Regions from separate parts of the Streptomyces sp. NPDC007945 genome, predicted to be linked through region 2. Evidence: predicted binding sites of a transcription regulator. Region 2 holds the regulator's gene; the other holds the start of a gene.
The links. Region 2 encodes HrcA, which represses chaperone genes, less so after heat shock. Its sites were predicted from a motif close to TTNGCACTCNGNNNNNCNGAGTGCNAA; they were not measured.

Region 1 (7,952 bases), on a different contig from region 2:
GTCACGGTGGTGCACCGGCCGGACCACGCGGTCACCGTCGCCCTCCTGCACCGCGCGGCGACCACCGAGCGGCACCGGCTGCCCGAGACGCTGGTGGCCGCCGAGTGGATGGAGTCCGGACTGCTCGACCTCGCCCGCGCGTACGCGGAGAAGTACAGCGGCTGACGCCGGGCCGTACGAGGGCGGGCGGCACGCTTCCGGGCACTACGGTTCCGGTATGACCACTGCACTGATCACGGGAGCCACCGCCGGCATCGGAGCCGCCTTCGCGCGCAGGCTGGCGGCCGACGGGCACGACGTCGTCCTGGTGGCACGGGACCTGACGCGCCTTCGGGAACAGGCCACCGAGCTGCACGACCGGCACGGGGTGGAGGCCGAGGTGCTCGCCGCGGACCTCTCCACCGAGGAGGGGATCGCCGCGGTCGAGGCCCGGCTCTCCGACCCGCGCCGCCCGGTCGACCTGCTGGTGAACAACGCGGGCTTCGGCAACAAGGGCCGCTTCCTCGACGTGTCGATGGCCGACGAGCTGAAGATGCTGACCGTGCACTGCGAGGCGGTGCTCCGGCTGACGTCGGCGGCGGCCGCCGCGATGCGGGAGCGCCGGCGCGGCGGGGTGGTGAACGTGGCCTCGGTGGCCGCCTTCGTGCCGCGCGGCACCTACGGCGCCTCGAAGGCGTGGGTCGTGCAGTTCACCCAGGGCGCGGCCAAGGACCTCGCGGGCAGCGGGGTGCGGCTGATGGCGCTCTGCCCCGGCTTCGTGCGCACCGAGTTCCACGAGCGGGCCGGGATGGGCACGGACAACATCCCGGGCTGGATGTGGCTCGACGCGGACAAGCTGGTGTCGGCGGCGCTGGCGGACCTGGCCCGGGGCAGGACCCTGTCGATCCCGGACCCGCGCTACAAGGCCCTCATGGGCGTGGTGAAGCTGGCGCCGCGCTCGCTGCTGGGCGGGGTGTCGTCGAAGGCCGGGCGGAAGTACGGGCCCCAGTAGGCGCGTTCGTCGCGCGTGACGGGTACTCAGAGGCGGTTGAGTACGTTCCCGCCTGCGCGGGCCCGGCCGCATGCGCGAATCTCGGACACATGAACGAAATCCTTCGGCGCACGCGCTCCTTCTCCCCGGCCGGTGTGGTGACGGCCCTCCTCGCGATGGCTTCCTGGGCCGCCTGGCTGGGCTGGGACCAGCGGCGGGACGTGCACCCGGACGGCTCGGAGACGGGGCCGTACGAGACCTGGCAGGTCGTCGGGCTCGCGCTGACGCTGCTGGTGCCGGTGGTCTGGGCGGCGGTGCGGGGGCACGGCCGGGACGGCGCGCTCGGCACCTCGGCCGGGCTCGCGCTCGCCGCGTTCCTCGACTGGTCCGACGACGCGAGCGGTCTCTACCTGGTCGGCACGGTCATGGTCGCGGGCGGCTGCCTCGCCGCGACCCTGCTGGTCCAGGCGCTGGTCGGCTCCTGGTCCGGCCGGCAGGCGCCGCGTCGAGGCGCGTGGACGCACCGTCCCGCCGGCTGACGCGCGACTCGGTGCCGCCGAGGACCCGGACGTCCGCGAGGGTGGCGGCCGAGCGCAGCCGGTCTGCCGTACGGGGTCCCCTCCGGGGCACCCAGGACGAGGGGGACGCGGTCAGGGCCGCCGACCTGACGCACTCGGCCCGGACCGGCCTAGACTGGAGAGGTCCACCCGCGGCTTCGCCCGGTCGGAGGCGGCCATGACCTTCGTGCAGATCATCGATTGCAGGACGAGCCAGGTCGAGGAGCTCAACCGGCTCATGGACCGCTGGGTCGAGCAGACCCGGGGGAAGAGGACCGCCACCCACGCCGTCGTCGGGACCGACCGGTCCGACGCCCAGCACGTCGTGGAGATCGTGGAGTTCCCCTCGTACGACGTGGCGATGCGCAACTCCCAGCTGCCGGAGACCGACCGGATCTTCCGGGAGATGGTCGCCCTCTGCGACGAGATGCCGACCTTCACCGACCTGGACGTGGTCCGGGACGAGGCGCTGAACAAGGCGAACGCGCGGCAGATGTTCGAGATGTTCGCGGACGGCACCGACCTGGCGCTGCTCGACGGCGTCCTCGCCGAGGGCTATCACGACCACGATCCGACCAACCCGCAGGACGTCCTCGGGATGGACGCGGTCCGGCGCGAGGTGGAGGAGTGGCGCGCGGGCTTCGACTTCGCGTTCACGGTCGAGGACCAGATCGCGGAGGGCGACCGGGTGTGCACCCGGTGGACCTGGAAGGGGGTCCACGTCGGGGACTTCATGGGCCTGCAGCCTTCGGGCATGGAGGTCGCCATGACCGGGACCACCGTCCACCGCTTCCGCGACGACGGGAAGATCGTCGAGGGCTGGTGGCAGTACGACCTGCTCGGGCTGATGGGCCGGCTCGGCGCGGTCGAGGCCTGAGCGAACGGGCGAGGCCCGGTGCCCCCGCGACGGGGGCACCGGGCCTCGTGCGACGTGGAGACGTCAGTGGGAGTGGCCGTGACCGTGGCCGTGACCCGCGTCCGCCGACTCCTCCTCCTTCTTCTCCACCACGAGGGTCTCGGTGGTGAGAAGCAGGGAGGCGATCGACGCGGCGTTCTCCAGGGCGGAGCGCGTGACCTTCACCGGGTCGATGACGCCGGCCTTGACCAGGTCGCCGTACTCGCCGGTGGCGGCGTTGAAGCCCTGGCCCTTGTCGAGCTCGGCGACCTTGGAGGTGATGACGTAGCCCTCCAGGCCGGCGTTCTCGGCGATCCAGCGCAGCGGCTCGACGGCGGCGCGGCGGACGACGGCGACACCGGTGGCCTCGTCGCCCTCCTTGCCGAGGTTGCCCTCCAGGACCTTGACGGCGTGGACGAGCGCGGAGCCACCACCGGAGACGATGCCCTCCTCGACCGCGGCGCGGGTCGCGGAGATGGCGTCCTCCAGACGGTGCTTCTTCTCCTTGAGCTCCACCTCGGTGGCGGCGCCGACCTTGATCACGCACACGCCGCCGGCCAGCTTCGCGAGGCGCTCCTGGAGCTTCTCGCGGTCCCAGTCGGAGTCCGTGGACTCGATCTCGGCCTTGATCTGGGCGACGCGGCCCGCGACGTCGGCGGAGTCGCCGCCGCCGTCGACGATGGTGGTGTCGTCCTTGGTGACGGTGACGCGGCGGGCGGTGCCCAGCACGTCGAGACCGGCCTGGTCGAGCTTGAGGCCGACCTCCTCGGCGATGACGGTGGCACCGGTGAGGGTGGCCATGTCGCCGAGCATCGCCTTGCGGCGGTCGCCGAAGCCGGGGGCCTTGACGGCGACGGCGTTGAAGGTGCCGCGGATCTTGTTGACGACGAGGGTGGAGAGGGCCTCGCCCTCGACGTCCTCGGCGATGATCAGCAGCGGCTTGGAGCCGCCGGACTGGATGACCTTCTCCAGGAGGGGCAGCAGGTCCTGGATGGAGGAGATCTTGCCCTGGTGGATCAGGATGTACGGGTCGTCGAGGACGGCCTCCATGCGCTCCTGGTCGGTCACCATGTACGGGGACAGGTAGCCCTTGTCGAAGGCCATGCCCTCGGTGAAGTCGAGCTCCAGGCCGAAGGTGTTGGACTCCTCGACGGTGATGACACCGTCCTTGCCGACCTTGTCCATGGCCTCGGCGATGAGCTCGCCGACCTGCTGGTCCTGGGCGGAGAGCGCGGCGACGGCGGCGATGTCCGACTTGTCGTCGATCGGGCGCGCGGTGGCGAGCAGCTCGTCGGAGACGGCCTTGACGGCGGCGTCGATGCCCTTCTTCAGGGAGGCCGGGGAGGCGCCGGCGGCGACGTTGCGCAGACCCTCGCGGACGAGCGCCTGGGCGAGCACGGTGGCGGTGGTGGTGCCGTCACCCGCGATGTCGTTGGTCTTGGTCGCCACCTCCTTGACGAGCTGGGCGCCGAGGTTCTCGTACGGGTCCTCGATCTCGACCTCGCGGGCGATCGTGACACCGTCGTTGGTGATGGTGGGGGCGCCGAACTTCTTGTCGATGACGACGTTGCGGCCCTTGGGGCCGATCGTCACCTTCACCGTGTCGGCAAGCTTGTTGACGCCGCGCTCAAGGGCGCGACGGGCGTCCTCGTCGAACTTCAGGATCTTCGCCATGGGAGCGATTCAGCCCTCTCGGAAATCGTGTGGGAAAACGAACCGCGCCCCTGGACGCCCGTGGAATCAGGGGGTCAGGGGCGCGGTGTCAAAGCAGGTACGGCGTCTTACTTCTCGATGATCGCGAGCACGTCGCGGGCCGAGAGGACGAGGTACTCGTCGCCGTTGTACTTCACCTCGGTGCCGCCGTACTTGCTGTAGAGCACGACGTCGCCGACCTTGACGTCGAGCGGCAGGCGCTCGCCGTTCTCGAAGCGGCCCGGGCCCACGGCGAGGACGGCGCCCTCCTGGGGCTTCTCCTTCGCGGTGTCCGGGATGACCAGGCCGGAGGCCGTGGTCTGCTCGGCGTCGAGCGGCTGGACCACGATGCGGTCCTCAAGCGGCTTGATGGCAACCTTGGAGCTGGCGGTCGTCACGATCCGACCTCCCCCTTCGGAGATCTCGCGGGGTTAACTGTCTGGGGTCGCGATTAGCTGGGATCCGTCGTCGCGGGTGCCGGACCTGCCCGTCGCTTTCCTGGCACTCTCCTGCGGGGAGTGCCAGAGCCGAGACTATGACCGCGATTAGCACTCGGTCAAGCGGAGTGCCAATTCCTCACTCCGTGGCGCCCTCCGCGCGGACGGCGCCGTCGGCCGGGGGACGGTCCGCGACCCGCTCGACGGCCTTGCGGCCGAGGCGTTCCAGCGGGTCGACGGCGGAGGCGCAGCCGGTGAGGCCGAGGAGGAGGGCGGCGATCACGAGCGGCCGGAGCCGGCTCGTGGCGGGCCGGGTCATACGTAGTCCTCCAGCTTGGCGACGGCGTACCCCTTCGAGGTGATCACGTTCATCACCCGCCGGATCATGTCCGGCATGCTGCCCTTCCATTCCTCCTCGCCGCGGAAGTGGGTGAGGACGATGTCGCCGGGGTGGAGGTCGCGGTCCCACTCGCGCCACTCCATGTGGTCGGGGAAGGCCTCGGAGGCCCACAGCGGGACGGCCTTGACGCCGCAGGCCTTGGCGGCGCGCAGGGTGTCCTCGTTGTAGTTGCCGTACGGCGGCCGGAAGAGCTCGGGGCGTTCGCCGTACTTCTTCTCGATGACGTCCTGCATGCCGCAGATCTCGCGCTTCTGGCGGGCGTAGGAGAGTCCGGGCAGGTACTTGTGGTTCAGCGTGTGGTTGTGGAGGGCGACCCCGCGCGGCTGGGACTTCCGCATCTTCGCGAAGTAGCCGTAGTCGTCGTTGACCACGTAGTCGCTGAGGAAGGCGCTGTAGGGGATGTCGAGGTCGGCCATCATCCGGATGAGGGCGGGGTCCTTCTCGGCGCCGTCGTCGATCGTCAGGAAGACGATCTTCTCCTTGGTGGGGACGGTGGTGAAGACGGGCGGCAGTCCCTCGCCGTCGGTCTCGAAGCCCTTGCGGGTGGTGATCGTCGGCTTCGTCCTCGGCGGGGCGGGGGCTTCGAGGGGGGTCAGCCTCAGGCCCCACTTCTTCGCGGCGGCGGCCCGCGCGGCCCGTCGCTTCGCCAGCGCGGCCTTCTCCGCGGCGGCGCGTTCGGCGGCGAGCTGGGCGGCCGTCTTCGCCGGGGCCTGCCGGCCGGCGGCGGGCGCGGGGGCGCCCGCGGCGCCCGGCGCGGCGTCGGTGCCGGAGCCGCCGGAGCAGGCGGCGGTGGAGGTGAGCGCGGCGACGAGGAGCGCGGCCCCCAGGACACGGCGCGAGCCACCCTTTGTCATCATTTCTTCCTTTTGTCGTACGACCGGTATGGCGCCGCATCCTGTCAGCGCGGCCCGCCGCTCCGGCCGCGACACCGCCGAGGCGGCCCCACCGTCCCCCGCCCGGCCCACAGGGAGAATGGGACGGTGACCGACCTCGCCGCCTTCGCCGCCCTGCTCGCCCCCGAGGGCCAGACGCTCCTCGCCGCCCTGCGCGACTACGACCCCGCCCGGGAGCTGGCGGTCGCCTCCCGGCTGCGCCGCGACCACCCCGCCGAACTGGTCTCGGCCGCCCTCGGCCAGGCCCGGCTGCGGCAGCGCGCGGTGGCGAAGTTCGGCGCCGAGGACGCGTACCGCATGTACTTCACGCCGAACGGCGTCGAGCAGTCCACCCGCGCGACCGTCGGCGCCCACCGGGCGGCCCGCCTCAAGGCCCTCGGCGTCGGCTCGGTCGCCGACCTCTGCTCCGGCATCGGCGGCGACGCCCTCGCGCTCGCCCGCGCCGGCATCTCCGTCCTCGCCGTCGACCGCGACCCGCTCACCGCCGAGGTGGCCCGCGCCAACGCCGCCGCGCTGGGCCTCGACGGCCTGATCGAGGTGCGCTGCGCCGACGTCACCGAGATCGACACGGCGCCGTACGACGCCGTCTTCGTCGACCCGGCGCGCCGCGGCGGCCGGGGCCGGATCTTCGACCCGGAGGCGTACTCGCCGCCGCTGTCCTGGGCGATGGAGGCCGCCCGCAAGGCCCCGCGGGCGGCGCTGAAGATCGCCCCCGGCATTCCGCACGAGACCGTCCCCGACGAGGCGGAGGCCGAGTGGATCTCGGACGGCGGGGACGTGAAGGAGGCGGTCCTCTGGTTCGGCACCGAGCCGGGCGCGCGCCGCGCCACCCTGCTGCCCTCCGGCGCGAGCCTCACCGGCCGGGGCCTGCCCGACCCGGCGGTCCGCCCCGTCGGCCGGTACCTGTACGAGCCCGACGGCGCCGTCATCCGCGCCCACCTGGTCGCCGAGGTCGCCGAGGAGCTGGACGGGGGCCTGATCGACGCGACGATCGCGTACGTCACCGCGGACGAGCTGCGCCCCACCCCGTACGCCTCCGCCTACGAGATCACCGACGAACTGCCCTTCAACCTCAAGAAGCTGAAGGCCCTGCTGCGCGAGCGCGAGGTCGGCACCCTGACGGTGAAGAAGCGCGGCTCGGCCGTCGAGCCCGAGGAGATCCGCCGCAAGGTGCGGCCCAAGGGCCCGAACGCGGCGACGGTCCTGCTCACACGTGTCGCGGGGGCCCCGACGATGCTGATCGGCCGGCCGGCACGAGCCTGACCGCCGTCCGGTAGTGCCCGACGGCCTTGAAGAGCCCGATCAGACCGTTGATCCAGAAGATGAGCGCGACGCCCATGCCGTACGCGACCAGGCCGTAGCCGTCCGCCGGGTCGGCCCCGGCGGGCACGGCGAAGCCGACCCACAGTCCCAGACCGCACAGGACGGCGGAGACCGCCATCCAGCAGGCGCTCGCCACGGGAGCCCGCAGCCGCGCGTCCGTCGGCCCGTGCCGGTCCAGGGCGGCCCAGCCGAGCAGCCGTACCCGCACCACCCGGTCCCGGCGCACCCCGCGCACCGCGAGCCAGACGCCCGGGACCATCACCCCGACGCCGAGGGCGGCGACGATCAGCCCGACGAGGAAGGTGATCGGGTCGAGGATCGCCCCCTGGCCAAGGTCGACGAGCAGCACGCCGACCATGCCCCAGCCGAGCTGGAGCACCAGCACCGCCCCGGCGAACAGCGCGAACCTCCCCCCGCCGAGCAGCCGCCGGGTCAACTCCCCCACCGCCAGCGCCCGGTCCGCGAGCAGCGCCTCCCGGTCCGGCCAGCTGCGGAGCTCGACGGGCGGGGGCGGCGGAGGCAGGGGTATGCGCGGTGACATACCCAGCACCCTAGGGCGTCTCCCCCAACTCCCTTTCCCGGCCCCGCAGCAGCGTCCGCTCCCGCTCGTTGCGGGTCAGTTCCGCCGCCCGCGCGAACTCGGCGCGCGCCTCCGCGGCCCGGCCCAGCCGGGCGAGCAGATCGCCGCGGACGCTGGGCAGCAAGTGGTAGCGCCGCAGGGCGGGTTCGGCGGTGAGGGCGTCGACCAGGGGGAGCGCGGCGGCCGGGCCCTCGGCCATCGAGAC
Region 2 (7,952 bases):
CTTGAGGGCCAGGAGGATCTGGGTGCGCATCAGGTGCGCCATGATCAGCTCGGGTTCGGCGCGCAGCGCCTGTTCGACGGCGACGAGCGCGTCCGCGTGGTGCCCGGCCCGGTGCCGGCACCGGGCGAGCAGGGTGAGCGCGTCGGCGTCGTCGGGGTCCTCGGCGAGGTGCCGGGCGGCGAGCTCCCCGGCCTGCTCGTACCGGCCGGCCTCGTAGAGCGCCTCGGCGCGGGCGAGCGCCGAGGGCGTGGCGGGGCCGGCGGGCGTGGCGGGAGTGGTCACAGCTTGCGCTTCCGCTTCAGGTAGGCGAGGAGGTCGTCGTAGAGACCGCCCTCGTTGGCGAACATGGCGACGTTCCGCGCGGCGGCGAACCAGGGCTCGGTGGAGGGCCGGATCTGCTTGGCGGCGCCGAGCAGGTCCTTGGTGGTGATGAGGCGGACGGAGCCGGTGCGGGCGGAGTCGAGGAGGGCGGCCTCGGCGGCGGTCTCGCAGACGTGCGCGAGGTCGGCGCCGGAGAAGTCCTCGGTGGCCTTGACGAGCTTGCCGAGGTCGACGGCCTCGATGGGCCGCTCGCGCAGGTGGTAGCGGAGGATCGCCTCGCGGGCGGCGGCGTCGGGCGGCAGCACGAGGAGGGTGCGGTCGAGGCGGCCGGGTCGGCGCAGGGCGATGTCGACGTCCCAGGGGACGTTGGTGGCGGCGAGGACGAAGACGCCTTCGTTGCCGGAACCGGAGGCGATGCCGTCGAGCTCGGTGAGGAGCTGGTTGACGACGTTGCGCAGCCCGTTGTTGTGGGTGCGGGAGCGCTTGCCGCCGAGGGCGTCGAGCTCGTCGAGGAAGACGACGCAGGGGGCCTGGCGGCGGGCGGTCTCGAAGATGTCGTGGATGTTCTTCTCGGAGGCGCCGATCCACATGTCGAGGACGTCGGAGAGCGAGACGGTGAGGAAGTTGGCGCCGAGCTCTCCGGCGACGGCCCGGGCGATGAAGGTCTTGCCGCAGCCGGGAGGGCCGTACAGGAGGAGTCCGCCGCGCAGCGACTTGCCGTAGAGGCGGCGGAGTTCGGGGTTGCGCATGGGGGCGAGGAAGGCGGCTTCGAGCCGTTCCTTGACGTCGGTCATGCCGCCGACGTCGGCGAGGCGGACGGCTCCGGGCGCGTCCACGTCCCAGGCGGCGGCGTCCCCCGCGAGCCCGTCGCCCTCGGCCTGCGGCTCCTCCAGGAACCGCGGACCGACGACGTCGGACACCTGTTCCTCGGCGGCGGCCCAGTCGAAGGAGGGCTTCTCCTCGGGAGCGGGAGCGGGCGGGGTCGCCGGGACGGGCGGAACCGCGGTCACCTGCGGGGGCGGCGCCACGGGCGGGGTCTCCGCCACCGGGGGAGCCTCGGGCGCGGCCGGCGGCAGCCCCATCGCGCGGACCATCAGCGCGCGGGCGGCGGCGTCCCCCGGCGCGTGCTGGAGGGCGACGGCGGCCTCCGTGACGGCTTCGTCGCCCCGCCCGTCCGCGAGGAGGAGTTCGGCGAAGTGGAGGCGCAGGGGCACGTCGCCGGGGGCGGCGGCGACCGCGGCGCGCAGACTGCGGATCAGGGGGGACTCGTCGGCCATGCGGCTCAGCCTAGAAAAGACCCGCGCCGCTTGGACAGCGGGTCCCCGATCTGTGGAAAACCACCCCCCGGCCGCCCCCTGTGGACAACCGGCTTCGTGACGGGCTCGCCGCCGGTCTCAGCCCCAGCGGCCGGTGCGGCCGAGGACGAGGGCGGTGGCCGCCGTGCCCGCCGTGGAGGTCCGCAGCACGCTCCGGCCGAGCCGGAACGGCCGGGCTCCGGCCGCCTCGAAGGCGGCCAGCTCCTCCGGGGAGACCCCGCCCTCGGGGCCGACGACGAGCACGATCGAGCCCTTCGCGGGGAGTTCGGCGGTGGCGAGGGCGCCGCTGGGGTGGTCGCGGTCCTCGTGCAGCACGGCCGCGAAGTCGGCGCCGGCGAGCAGCTGGGCGACCTGCTTGGTGGTCATGAGCTCGGCGACGTCGGGGAAGCGCGTGCGGCGGGACTGCTTGCCGGCCTCGCGGGCGGTGGCGCGCCACTTGGCGAGCGCCTTGAGGCCGCGGTCGCCGCGCCACTGGGTGATGCAGCGGGAGGCGGCCCACGGCACGATCGCGTCGACGCCGGTCTCGGTCATGGTCTCGACGGCGAGTTCGCCCCGGTCGCCCTTGGGGAGGGCCTGGACGACGGTGATCCGGGGCTCCTCCGCGGGCTCCTCGTGCGCGGCCGTCACCTCGACGGTCAGCCGGTCCTTGCCCTCGGTGTCCCGCACCAGGCAGTCGGCCCAGTGTCCCCGGCCGTCGGTGAGGACGAGCTCCTCGCCGGCCCGGAGGCGCTTCACGGAGACGGCGTGCCGTCCCTCGGGTCCCTCCAGGACGTGGGTGCCGGCGCCGGGCACGGCGTCGACGACGAAGACGGGGGCGGTCATGAGGCACTCCTGAGGGCCGGGTCGGCGAGGGTGTCGAGGGCGGTGTCGAGTTCGGCGGCGAGCACCCGGACGAGTTCTCCGGCGGGCAGCTCGCGGGCGAGGCGGTGCCCCTGCCCGGCCCACAGGGCCATGCCCTGGGCGTCCCCGGCGGTGGCGGCGGCCTTCCGCAGCGGGGCGGTGAGGTGGTGGACCTCGGGGTAGGCGGCGGGGGCGTACGGGCCGTGCTCGCGCATGAAGCGGTTGACGAGCCCGCGGGCCGGCCGCCCGGAGAAGGCGCGGGTGAGGGCGGTGCGGTGGAAGAGCGGGTCGGTCAGGGCCCGCTTGTGGAGCGGATGGGCGCCGGACTCGGGGCACACGAGGAAGGCGGTGCCGAGCTGGGCGGCGCCGGCCCCGGCGGCGAGGACGGCGGCGATCTGCGCGCCGCGCATCAGCCCGCCGGCGGCGACCAGCGGCAGGGTGGTGGCCTCCCGGACCTGGGCGAGCAGGGCGAGCAGCCCCGTGCCGCGTTGTTCGTCGTCGGGGTCGTCGCGGTACGTGCCCTGGTGGCCGCCCGCCTCGACGCCCTGGACGCAGAGCGCGTCGGCGCCGGCCGCCTGGGCGGTCCGGGCCTCCTCGGCGGAGGTGACGGTGACGATCGTGTACGTACCGGCGCGGTCGAAGGCCTGGAAGGTCTCGGGCTTCGGACAGCCGAAGGTGAAGGAGACGACGGGGACCGGGTCCTCCAGGAGGATCGCCAGTTTGGACTCGTACCCGTCGTCGCGGCCGCCGTCGGTCTCGCCGAGGGCGGTGCGGTACCAGCCGGCCTCCCCGGCGAGCTGGTGGCGGTAGACCTCGATGGCCGCCGGGTCGGCGCCGGGGTCGGTCTGGGGCATGAACACGTTGACGCCGAAGGGCTTTCCGGTGAGCCCGCGGACCTGCTTGATCTCCTGGTAGAGGCTGCCGGCCGTCTTGTACCCGGCGGCGAGGAAGCCGAGCGCGCCGGCCTCGGCGACGGCGCCGACGAGCTCCGGACAAGAAGCGCCACCCGCCATGGGGGCCTGCACGATCGGGTACCGGAAGAGATCGTTCAGTGCGGTGGTGGACATATGGGCATCGTGCCATGCCCGTTGTGGGCACGGGAAAGGGGCGGCACCCGGAGTGCCGCCCCTCTCACTCACCGATCATGCCGGCCGGGTCTCAGCGCCCGTTGAAGGCGTCCTTCAGGCGCGAGAACAGACCCTGCTGCCCGGGCTGGAACTGGCCCGTGGGCCGCTCCTCGCCACGCAGCCCGGCCAGCTCGCGCAGGAGGCGCTCCTGCTCGGGGTCGAGCTTGGTCGGCGTCTGGACCTCGACGTGGACGATGAGGTCGCCGCGGCCGTTGCCCCGCAGGTGGGTGACGCCCCGGCCGTGCAGCGGCACCGACTGCCCGGACTGGGTGCCCGGGCGGATGTCGATCTCCTCCAGGCCGTCGAGCGTCTGCAGCTGCACCTTGGTGCCGAGCGCCGCCGCCGTCATGGGGAGGGTGACCGTGCAGTGCAGGTCGTCGCCGCGCCGCTGGAAGACCTCGTGCGGGGTCTCCTGGATCTCGACGTACAGGTCGCCGGCGGGGCCGCCGCCGGGGCCGACCTCGCCCTCGCCCGCGAGCTGGATCCGGGTGCCGTTGTCGACACCGGCGGGGATCTTCACCGTCAGGGTGCGGCGGGACCGCACCCGGCCGTCGCCCGCGCACTCGGGGCACGGGGTGGGGACGACGGTGCCGAAGCCCTGGCACTGGGGGCAGGGCCGGGAGGTCATGACCTGGCCGAGGAACGACCGGGTGACCTGGGAGACCTCGCCGCGGCCGTGACACATGTCGCAGGTCTGCGCCGAGGTGCCGGGGGCGGCGCCCTCACCCGAACAGGTGCCGCAGACGACGGCTGTGTCGACCTGGAGGTCCTTGGTGGTGCCGAAGGCCGCCTCGTCGAGGTCGATCTCCAGACGGATCATGGCGTCCTGGCCGCGGCGGGTCCGCGAGCGCGGCCCCCGCTGCCCGGCCGTGCCGAAGAAGGCGTCCATGATGTCGGAGAAGTTGCCGAAGCCGCCCGCTCCGAAGCCGCCCCCGCCGCCCATGCCTCCGGACGAGGAGAGCGGGTCGCCGCCCAGGTCGTAGACCTGCTTCTTCTGCGGGTCCGAGAGGACCTCGTAGGCGGCGTTGATCTCCTTGAACCGCTCCTGCGTCTTCGGGTCCGGGTTGACGTCCGGGTGAAGCTCGCGGGCGAGGCGGCGGAAGGCCTTCTTGATCTCGTCCTGGGAAGCGTCGCGGCGCACACCGAGTGTGGCGTAGTAGTCCGTGGCCACTTACGACTCCGCCAGGATCTGTCCGACGTAACGTGCCACTGCGCGTACCGCTCCCATCGTTCCGGGGTAGTCCATGCGGGTCGGTCCGACCACGCCGAGTTTGGCGACTGCCTCGCCGCCCGAACCGTAGCCGACGGAGACGACCGACGTGGAGTTCAACCCCTCGTAGGCGTTCTCATGGCCGATGCGTACGGTCATGCCCGATTCCTTGACCTCGCCGAGCAGCTTGAGGAGCACGACCTGCTCCTCGAGGGCCTCCAGGACGGGCCTGATCGTCAGCGGGAAGTCGTGTCCGAAGCGGGTGAGATTGGCGGTGCCGCCGATCATCAGCCGCTCCTCGTGCTCCTCCACGAGCGTCTCCAGGAGCGTCGCCAGCACGGTCGAGACCGTGGCGCGCTCCTCGGCCTCCTCGAAGGAATCGGGGAGGTCCTGCACCAGCTGCGGCACGTCGGCGAAGCGACGGCCGCCGACCCGGCTGTTGAGCCGGGCCCGCAGATCGGCGAGGGAGGTTTCGCCGAAGGGCGCCGGGCAGTCGATGACCCGCTGTTCGACCCGCCCGGTGTCCGTGATCAGGACGAGCATCAGCCGGGCCGGGGCCAGCGACAGCAGCTCGACGTGACGGATCGAGGAACGGGTCAGCGACGGGTACTGCACGACGGCGACCTGCCGGGTCAGCTGCGCGAGCAGCCGCACCGTGCGGCCCACGACGTCGTCGAGGTCCACGGCGCCGTCGAGGAAGTTGTGGATGGCGCGCCGCTCGGGGGTCGACAGCGGCTTGACGCCCGCCAGTCGGTCCACGAAGAGGCGGTAGCCCTTGTCCGTGGGGATCCGTCCGGCGCTGGTGTGAGGCTGGGCGATGTACCCCTCCTCCTCCAGCACCGCCATGTCGTTGCGCACGGTGGCGGGCGACACGCCCAGCTTGTGGCGCTCGGTGAGCGCCTTGGAGCCGACCGGCTCCTCCGTCCCGACATAGTCCTGGACGATGGCGCGCAGTACCTCGAGTCTGCGTTCGCTGAGCACGCGCACACCTCCCGTTCCGGCCGTTCCGGTTGCTCCGCTTTTGGCACTCGCCCTGCCCGAGTGCCAGGAAACCCCCGGCCAGTGTACGACCGGGGCCGTCGCTCCTGGCAAGGAGGCGGACCCGCTAGCGTCGGAGGCATGGACATCGACGAAGCGGTCTGGGCGGCGCAGGGGTGGGAACGGCTCGCGGCCGGAGTGGGCCGCCGACGGCTCCCCGGCTGGGACGCGACCACCGGACTCGTCGTGGGGGACAAGGCCGTCCTGCTCTACGACACGGGCTCCACCCTCGCCGAGGGCGCCGCGATCCGGGCCCAGGCGGAGGCGATCACCGGCGGCCGGCGCGTGACGCACATCGCACTCGGCCACCCCCACTTCGACCACGTCCTGGGCACCGCCGCCTTCGCCGGCGCGGAGGTCTTCGGCGCGGTCGGCACGGACGAGCTCCTCGCCTCCGCCCGCACCCGCGAGGAGCTGTACGAGGACGCGGTGCGCCAGGGCGCCGACGAGCGGGCCGCGGCGGAGGCGGCGGAGGCCCTGGTGGCCCCCCGGCACACGGTCACCGGCGAATGGACCCTCGACCTCGGCGGCCGGCAGGTCCTCCTGGCCAACCTGGGTCCGGCCCATTCCGGCCACGATCTCGCCGTCTTCGTCCCCGGCGAGCGCGAGACCGTCTTCTGCGGCGACCTCGTCGAGGAGTCCGGCGAACCCCAGGCGGGCCCCGACGCGGCCGGCGCCCACTGGCCGGACGCCCTCGACCGCCTCCTCGCCCTGGGCGGCGAGGACGCCCTGTACGTCCCCGGCCACGGCGCCGTGGTGGACGCGGCCTTCGTCCGACGCCAGCGCGATGAACTGGCACGCCGCTTCGGGGTGTCGTAGCGTCACGAGACGCGCGGCCGCGCCCGGGGCCCGACACCCCGACCGCCGCGCCCTGGCCGAAACCCGCCCAGCGCACCCGGAGGACCGGACCCCTTGCGCCACTACGACCCCGACCTCACCCCCTCCTGGAAGAAGCAGGCCCCCGTCCCCGAGGTCCCGGCCGACCCCGACCTGGTGGTCGAGGAGGTCTCCACGGGCTTCTGCGGGGCGGTGATCCGCTGCGAGGCGGGCACGGTGACGCTGGAGGACCGCTTCGGCAAGCACCGGGTCTTCCCGCTGGACCCGCGCGGCTTCCTCCTGGACGGCCGCGTGGTGACCCTGGTGCGCCCCGCCTCGCCCGGCCCGTCCCGCCCGGCCCGTACGGCCTCCGGCTCGATCGCCGTCCCCGGCGCCCGGGCCCGGGTCGCCCGCGCGAGCCGCATCTACGTCGAGGGCCGCCACGACGCCGAGCTGGTCGAGCGGGTCTGGGGCGACGACCTCCGCGTCGAGGGCGTGGTCGTGGAGTACCTCGAAGGCGTCGACCACCTGCCGGCCATCGTCGCCGACTTCGCCCCGGGCCCCGACGCCCGCCTGGGCGTCCTCGTCGACCACCTGGTCCCCGGCTCCAAGGAGTCCCGCGTCGCCGCCGAGGTCGCCTCGGAGCACGTCCTGGTGGTCGGCCACCCCTACATCGACATCTGGCAGGCGGTGAAGCCGTCGGTGCTCGGCATCCCGGCCTGGCCGGACGTCCCCCGGGGCCAGGACTGGAAGACGGGCACCTGCCGGGCCCTGGGCTGGCCGTCGGACAACACGGGCGCCGTCTGGCAGGCCATCCTGAAGCGGGTCGGCTCCTACAAGGACCTGGAGCCGGCCCTCCTGGGCCGCGTGGAGGAGCTGATCGACTTCGTGACGGGGTAGCTCCCCCTCACGGGCGTACGTCCCCCGGGAGCGGAACGGCGCACCGGGGCGTTTCCTCGGACCGGGCCGGATCGGCGTGCGTGCCGGGCGTCGCGAGCCCGGCATGATCCGAAAGACCCGCCCTAGTCCACCAGGTCCCGCACCACCGCGTCGGCCAGCAGACGCCCCCGCAGCGTGAGCACGGCCCGCCCGGCGGCGTAGGAGCCGGTCTCCAGGAGGCCGTCGGCGAGCGCCCGCTCGGCGGCCGCCCGCCCGGCGGGCTTGAGCACCGACAGCTCGATCCCCTCCCGGAGCCGCAGCTCCAGCAGGATCCGCTCGACCCGCCGGTCCTCCTCCGCGAGCACCTCCCGCCCGGCGCCGGGCGACTTCCCGGCCCCGAGCGCC

Region 1: a site for HrcA is predicted at 4,106-4,132, ahead of groL (chaperonin GroEL). Genes of this name have one in related genera too.

Annotation. Positions count from the first base shown of each region.
Region 1 is NZ_JBIBJV010000002.1:924,457-932,408, forward strand. It holds gene ACFZCF_RS09480 (MOSC domain-containing protein) at 1-165, shown strand, start outside; gene ACFZCF_RS09485 (SDR family NAD(P)-dependent oxidoreductase) at 218-991, shown strand; gene ACFZCF_RS09490 (hypothetical protein) at 1,081-1,509, shown strand; gene ACFZCF_RS09495 (ester cyclase) at 1,706-2,404, shown strand; gene groL (chaperonin GroEL) at 2,468-4,096, opposite strand; gene groES (co-chaperone GroES) at 4,204-4,512, opposite strand; gene ACFZCF_RS09510 (hypothetical protein) at 4,691-4,870, opposite strand; gene ACFZCF_RS09515 (polysaccharide deacetylase family protein) at 4,867-5,805, opposite strand; gene ACFZCF_RS09520 (methyltransferase domain-containing protein) at 5,932-7,107, shown strand; gene ACFZCF_RS09525 (hypothetical protein) at 7,052-7,708, opposite strand; gene ACFZCF_RS09530 (sigma-70 family RNA polymerase sigma factor) at 7,719-7,952, opposite strand, start outside.
Region 2 is NZ_JBIBJV010000001.1:763,714-771,665, forward strand. It holds gene ACFZCF_RS03570 (tetratricopeptide repeat protein) at 1-282, opposite strand, end outside; gene ACFZCF_RS03575 (AAA family ATPase) at 279-1,598, opposite strand; gene ACFZCF_RS03580 (16S rRNA (uracil(1498)-N(3))-methyltransferase) at 1,716-2,459, opposite strand; gene ACFZCF_RS03585 (nitronate monooxygenase) at 2,456-3,544, opposite strand; gene dnaJ (molecular chaperone DnaJ) at 3,636-4,775, opposite strand; gene hrcA (heat-inducible transcriptional repressor HrcA) at 4,776-5,795, opposite strand; gene ACFZCF_RS03600 (MBL fold metallo-hydrolase) at 5,934-6,671, shown strand; gene ACFZCF_RS03605 (DUF3097 domain-containing protein) at 6,765-7,568, shown strand; gene hemW (radical SAM family heme chaperone HemW) at 7,691-7,952, opposite strand, start outside.